Regions from separate parts of the Microbacterium altimontanum genome, predicted to be linked through region 3. Evidence: predicted binding sites of a transcription regulator. Region 3 holds the regulator's gene; each other region holds the start of a gene.
What was found. Region 3 encodes HrcA, which represses chaperone genes, less so after heat shock. Its sites were predicted from a motif close to TTNGCACTCGNNNNNNNCGAGTGCNAA; they were not measured.

Region 1 (2,264 bases), on a different contig from region 3:
CGCGAGCGCGCAGAAGACGAGCGAGAGCAGCACCCGCCAGGCGACGACCTCCCACGGCCCGGTCGGCAGCAGCGTGAGGAAGTAGAGCGGGAACAGGCCCCAGAGCAGATACGCGCAGAAGGCGAAGAATCCGCCGACGACGGTGTCGCTGCGTTTCCCGTCGTTCCTGCTCACCGACTCAGCCTAGATCCCGGCACCGAGTCCCCCGCCCCATCGCCGAGTTGCCCCTCGGTTCGCCGAGTTGCCCCGCGGTTCGCCGAGTTGCCCGCGGTTCGCGGAGTTTCCCCGCGGTTCGCGGAGTTTCCCCGCGGTTCGGCGCTCGTGCCGCAACGGAGGGAGGGTTCGGGACCGAGCAAGGACGGAATGTGCCGGATCATCCTCCCTCGGCACGTCTGCCTCCCCTCGATTCGTGCCGGAGACGACGAAGGCCCGGATGCCGAAGCATCCGGGCCCGTCTGAAGTGCGATCAGCGGACGACGACCGCCAGGACGTCGCGCGCCGACAGAACGAGGAACTCGTCGGCACCGAACTTGACCTCGGTCCCGCCGTACTTGCTGTAGAGCACGCGGTCGCCGACGGCGACGTCGAGCGGAACACGGTTGCCGTTGTCGTCGATGCGGCCGGGGCCCACCGCGACGACCTCGCCCTCCTGGGGCTTCTCCTTCGCGGTGTCGGGGATGACCAGGCCACTGGCAGTGGTCTGCTCGGCCTCGACCTGCTTGATGACGATGCGGTCCTCGAGCGGCTTGATGGAAACCGACACGGTCTACCTCTTCCTTGTTGAGACTAAGACGCGTTAGCACTCCGACGTGTCGAGTGCTGATCCCAGTTTAGGCATGCGCTGGCACTCACGCAACGCGAGTGCCAATCACGACGGCGCGAGGCGGCCCGACGGAAATCGACCTGGGGCGAACCCTTGCCGGGGCAGAGCCCCCGGCGTACACTCTCCCAGCAACACGACTGCCGCAAGGGAACGGCAGCAGGAACCACGCACTGGGGCGGGCAGCGGTTGGGGACCGTTGCGTTGGTTGGTTCGGGTGCGTGTGCTCGCAATTGGGGGCGAAGCACGTATGGGGGATGCGTACGCGCTGGCAGTGGACGTCGGTGCGAGCACGATCACGGCGGCGGCGGCTCGCCGGGCACCGGGCGGCGCGGTGTCGGCCGCGCCGGTCCCCCTCGGAGTCTGCGACGACGCGATTCCCGCTGTCGCGTTCGTCGAGGACGACGGCAGCGTGCTCATCGGCGATACGGCGCGCGCACGAGGGATGCGTCAGCCGCACGCCCGGGTCGACGGTCTGCCCCGGCTGGTCGGCGACGACGTCCCCCTGCTTGTCGCCGGGTGGCGCATCCGACCGGAAGCGCTGTTCGCAGCCGCCGTCGCCCACGTGGTCGAGTTCGCCCGCCGCCGCGAGGGCCGCGACCCTGACCGCGTCACGGTCGTCTGCCCCCTCGACTGGGGCGCCTACCGGCGCACCCTCGTGGCGGCGGCGCTCGGCGACGCGGGCGTCGCCGATGTCGACATGATCAGCGCTCCCCTCGCGGCGGCACGACGGGGAGCCGCCGAACAGGAGCTCGACGACGACCGGGTGCTCGTCGTGTACGACCTCGGGGCGACCTCGTTCGCAGCGACGCTCGTGGGCGAAGACGAGCACCGCAACCTCCGTATCGTGGGCGAGCCGATCGTCCTCACCGACCTCGGCGGCGCCGACATCGACGACGCCGTGGTCCGCCACGCCGTCGTGTGTTCGGCGACGGTCGGCGAGGCGATGTCCGCACCGGATGCCACGGCCCAGGCAGCCCTCAGCGCGTTCCGGGACGACTGCGTCGCCGCGAAGGAGGCCCTCTCCCGCGACAGCGCTGCGGTGATCCCGATCACCCTCGGACCGGAGCCGTCGAGCATCCGGCTGACGCGAGCGGAGCTCGAGACCCTTGCCGCTCCGCTGTTCCAGCGCACCCTCGACGGCGTCGACGCCGCCCTCGCCGCCGGCGGACTGACCGCCGACCAGGTGGCGCGGGCCGTGCCGATCGGCGGAGGCGCACGGATGCCGCTCGTCGCGCAGCGGCTCTCGCAGCACCTCGACCGCCCCGTCGCTGTCGACGCCGATCCGGCGTTCCTGGTCTGCCTCGAGGCCGCCCGCTGGGGCTGGGAGTGCGCCGAGCAGGCACGGATGCTCGCGGATGCCGCGGAGCCGCCCGAAGTGGAGGCCCAGCGGACCGACGTCGAGCCCCCGGCGCCCACGCGCACCGACATCCCGCTGCTCACG
Region 2 (2,264 bases), on a different contig from region 3:
GATGCGGTGCTTGCGCTCCTTGAGCTCGACCTCGGTGGCCGCACCCGCCTTGATGACGGCGACGCCGCCGGCGAGCTTGGCGAGGCGCTCCTGCAGCTTCTCGCGGTCGTAGTCGCTGTCGGTGTTCTCGATCTCGCGACGGATCTGGGTCACGCGGCCCTCGATCTGAGCACTGTCACCAGCGCCCTCGACGATCGTGGTCTCGTCCTTGGTGACGATGACCTTGCGGGCACGGCCGAGCAGATCGAGCGTCGTGTTCTCGAGCTTGAGACCGACCTCCTCGGTGATGACCTGACCGCCGGTGAGGATCGCGATGTCCTGCAGCTGGGCCTTGCGGCGGTCGCCGAAGCCGGGGGCCTTCACGGCGACCGACTTGAAGATGCCGCGGATCTTGTTCAGCACCAGGGTCGCCAGCGCCTCACCCTCGACGTCCTCGGCGATGATGACGAGCTCCTTGCCGTCCTGGATCACCTTGTCGACGACGGGCAGAAGGTCCTTGATGTTGGAGATCTTCTGGTTCGCGATGAGGATGTACGGGTCCTCGAACACCGCCTCCTGGCGGTCGGGGTCCGTGACGAAGTAGGGGTTGATGAAGCCCTTGTCGAAGCGCATGCCCTCGGTGAGCTCGAGCTCGGTGCCGAAGGTCTGCGACTCCTCGACGGTGACCACACCCTCCTTGCCGACCTTGTCGATGGCCTCGGCGATGAGCTCGCCGATGGTCGGGTCAGCGGCGGAGATCGACGCGGTCGCGGCGATCTGCTCCTTCGACTCGACCTCCTTGGCGCTCTCGTGCAGCTGCTCGATGACGGCCGCGACGGCCTTCTCGATGCCGCGCTTGAGCGAGATGGGGTCGGCGCCGGCCGCGACGTTGCGCAGGCCCTCGCGCACGAGTGCCTGGGCGAGAACCGTGGCGGTCGTGGTGCCGTCACCGGCGACGTCGTCGGTCTTCTTGGCGACTTCCTTGACCAGCTCGGCGCCGATCTTCTCGTACGGGTCGTCGAGCTCGATCTCCTTGGCGATCGACACGCCGTCGTTCGTGATCGTGGGGGCGCCCCACTTCTTCTCGAGCACGACGTTGCGACCGCGGGGGCCGAGGGTCACCTTGACGGCGTCGGCCAGCGTGTTCAGGCCGCGCTCGAGACCGCGACGGGCCTCCTCGTCGAAAGCGATGATCTTTGCCATGTGTGTGTCGTCCCTCCCGGACGTTGGCTGACGGTCTTTAGCACTCGACAAACGGGAGTGCTAACCCCATTCTGGCACTCGCCCCTATCGAGTGCAAGCCGCCTGGATCGCTGGCTACGGCGTGCTCGACGGCGACGACGAGGCGACGCGATCCGTGCCCAGCACGACAGTGAGCTGCTTGCCGTTCGGATCGCTCGTGCTCTGGTACTCGTCGCTCTGCGAGATCTGCGCGCCGCCGATCACCTGCGCGAGTCCCGCGGCCGCGGCCTGGTCAGCGGCATGCGAGTAGTAGACGGTCGTGGTGGGGTACGTCGAGCCGGCCTCACCGGGCGACACCGCCCCGGCCGCCCACCCCGCCTCCACGAGCCTGTCCTTGGCGAGCGTTGCCTGATCGCCTTCACCGGTGGCGTTCAGGATGAGGATGCTGAACGACGTGTCGATCACGGGGGTCACGGTGGGCGCCGGCGTCGTGGCCACGGCCGAGGGCGCAGCGCCGAGGCGACCGGTCGCGAGCATCGTGCCGAACACACCGAGTCCGATGAGGACGACGGTGGCCAGCGCCGCCCATGCGATCACGACCCCGGCGCGCAGGTGCGGGTTCTCGGCGCGGTGCGCGCCGACCCGGTCGGCGTCCGCGGGGAGGTCGTCGAAGCGGTCCCGCGAGTAGGTCGGTCGAGGCACCTCCCGATGCTACCCGGCCGAGATCCGGGCGGTCTGCGTCCGCACCCGCTCGTCGCGGATGCGTCGCAGGCGCTTCACGAGCATGGGATCGTGCTCGAGGGCGTCGGAGGTGTCGATGAGTCGCCCGAGCAGCTGGTAGTAGCGGGCCGGAGCGAGGCCGAGCTCGACGCGGATGGCCTCTTCCTTGGCGCCCACGTGACGGGTCCAGCCGGCTTCGAAGGCGAGGATGGCGCGGTCGCGATCGTTCAAGGGCACGCTGTCACGCTACTGCGCGGCATCCCGATCCGCAGTGCGCCACTCCCGGTACGCGCCGATCGGCTCCACGATCCCGCCGAGCGGGTCGGCCGCCGCCACGACCTGTCCGTCGAGCGCGAGTGCGAAGGTACCGTTGGGCCAGTCGT
Region 3 (2,264 bases):
CGGCGAGTCGCCGCCCATGTCGTACCGGCGCCGCTGCTCGGGGTCGCTCAGCACGTCGTACGCGTGGGTGACGAGCTTGAAGCGCTCCTCGGCATCGGCCCCCGGGTTCACGTCGGGGTGAAGCTCCCGCGCGAGCCGGCGGTACGCCTTCTTGATCTCCTCCGCCGACGCCTCGCGCGAGACGCCGAGAACCTCGTAATGGTCCTGATCAGCCACAATCGCCTTCCTGCCCGCGTGCGCGACGCGGGATCGTGTGAATCCTCGGCCCGGTCAGCGCGACATCTCGTCGTCGTCGAGCAGGCGGTTCAGATAGTGCGCGACGGCTCGCACCGCCGCGAGGTTGGTGGGGTAGTCCATGCGGGTGGGGCCGAGCACCCCGACGCGCGCGGGCGACCCCGTCGCGTCGTAGTCGCCGGTGACGACGGATGCCTCGCTCAGCCCGAACGCCGCGTTCTCGCGCCCGATCGAGGCGGCCAGCCCCTCCTGGTCGGCGACCATCTCGCTCATCAGGCGGAGCAGCGTCACCTGCTCCTCGATCGCCTCGAGGAGCGGGTAGATGCTGCCGCGGAAATCGGCCTCGCTGCGCGCGAGGTTCGCCGTCCCGCCGAGCAGCAGGCGATCCTGCCGGAACTCCTCGAGCTCCTCGGCGACGACGCCCAGCACCACCCGGAGCGCGGCGTCCAGGCGCGTGGTCTCGGGCGCCTGGGCGCTCAGCGCCTCCGCGACGGCATGGGCGCCGTCGCGGACGCTCTGCCGGGTGACGAGGCCTTCGACGCGGGCGCGGAGCCGGTCCACCTCGGCGTCGTCGAGGTCGATTGGCATCCCGACGATGCGCTGTGAGACGCGGCCGGTGTCGGTGACGAGGATCACGAGGATCCGGCCGCCGAGATCGACGATCTCGACGTGCGAGACGTTCGCGCGGGCGAACGAGGGGTACTGCACGATGGCGACCTGGCCGGTGAGCCGGGTGAGGGCCCGCACCGTGCGCGCCAGGACGTCGTCGAGGTCGCTCGACCCGTCGAGGAACGTCGTGACGGCGGAGCGCTGCGCGGGCGAGAGCGGACGGATGCGGGCGAGGTGGTCGACGAAGACGCGATACCCCTTGTCGGTGGGCACCCGACCCGACGAGGTGTGCGGCGCGACGATGAGCTCCTCGTCCTCGAGGAGCGCCATGTCGTTGCGGATCGTCGCAGCCGACACGCCGAACGCGTGCCGGTCGACGATCGACTTGCTGCCGACGGGCTCACGCGTCTCGACGTAGTCCTGCACGATGGCCTGGAGGACCTGCAGTCCGCGTTCGCTGACCATTCCGTGCTCCCTCCGTCGTCCGTGCGGCGGTGCTGTCTGGCACTCGCCCCTTCCGAGTGCCAATTCTACCGGGCGCGACTGACGCCGGCGCAAAGGGCGGTCTCATCCGGTGAGCGCGCGCACCACCGCGTCGGCCAGCAGCCGGCCCTTCCGCGTCAGCACGACGGTGCCGGCCACCGCGGCGGCACCGTCGACGAGGCCGTCGGCGATGAGGCCCGCGACGGCATCCCGCCTCTCGAGCTCGGCGACCGCCATCCCCTCGCGGATGCGGGTGCGCAGCAGGACCGCCTCGAGCTCCCGGGCTCGGACGTCGGGCCGCTCGCGGCCCGCGGCCGGCGACTCGCCCGCCGCGAGGCGCTGCGCGTAGGCGGCCGGATGCTTCACGTTCCACCACCGCAGCCCCGCGACGTGGCTGTGCGCGCCGGGGCCGAAGCCCCACCAGTCGCCGCCGCGCCAGTACGCGAGGTTGTGCCGGGAACGGTGCGCGTCGCCGCGCGCCCAGTTCGACACCTCGTACCACTCGTACCCCGCTTCGGCGAGCAGCCCGTCGGCGAGCTCGTACATGTCGGCCTGCAGGTCGTCGTCGGGGGCCGGCACCTCGCCCCGGCGGATCTGCCGGGCGAGTTTCGTGCCCTGCTCGACGATCAGGGCGTACGCCGACACGTGGTCGGGCTCGAGCGCCAGGGCGGCGTCGAGCGAGGCCCGCCAGTCGGAGAGAGACTCCCCCGGCGCCCCGTAGATGAGATCGAGGCTGACGTCGAGACCCGCCGTGCGCGCCGCGTGCACCGCGGTGGGCACCGCCGCCGGCTCGTGGGTGCGGTCGAGGGCTGCGAGCACATGCGGCACGGCGGACTGCATGCCGATGGACAGCCGCGTCACCCCCGCGGCGGCGAGCGCGGCGGCCGACGCATCCGTCACCGTGTCGGGGTTCGCCTCGACGGTGATCTCCGCCTCCG

Region 1: groES (co-chaperone GroES) is a predicted target of HrcA. The motif match lies at 842-868, and genes of this name have one in related genera.
Region 2: groL (chaperonin GroEL) is a predicted target of HrcA. The motif match lies at 1,220-1,246, and genes of this name have one in related genera.

The regions. Positions count from the first base shown of each region.
Region 1 is NZ_JBYRJB020000001.1:461,455-463,718, forward strand. Features, by position in the region: gene rarD (EamA family transporter RarD) at 1-174, opposite strand, end outside; gene groES (co-chaperone GroES) at 467-763, opposite strand; gene AC3RX1_RS01975 (Hsp70 family protein) at 1,071-2,264, shown strand, end outside.
Region 2 is NZ_JBYRJB020000007.1:202,558-204,821, forward strand. Features, by position in the region: gene groL (chaperonin GroEL) at 1-1,182, opposite strand, end outside; gene AC3RX1_RS14200 (LytR C-terminal domain-containing protein) at 1,297-1,863, opposite strand; gene AC3RX1_RS14205 (DUF3263 domain-containing protein) at 1,873-2,118, opposite strand; gene AC3RX1_RS14210 (DUF2332 family protein) at 2,128-2,264, opposite strand, start outside.
Region 3 is NZ_JBYRJB020000004.1:211,684-213,947, reverse strand. Features, by position in the region: gene dnaJ (molecular chaperone DnaJ) at 1-216, opposite strand, end outside; gene hrcA (heat-inducible transcriptional repressor HrcA) at 271-1,308, opposite strand; gene hemW (radical SAM family heme chaperone HemW) at 1,411-2,264, opposite strand, start outside.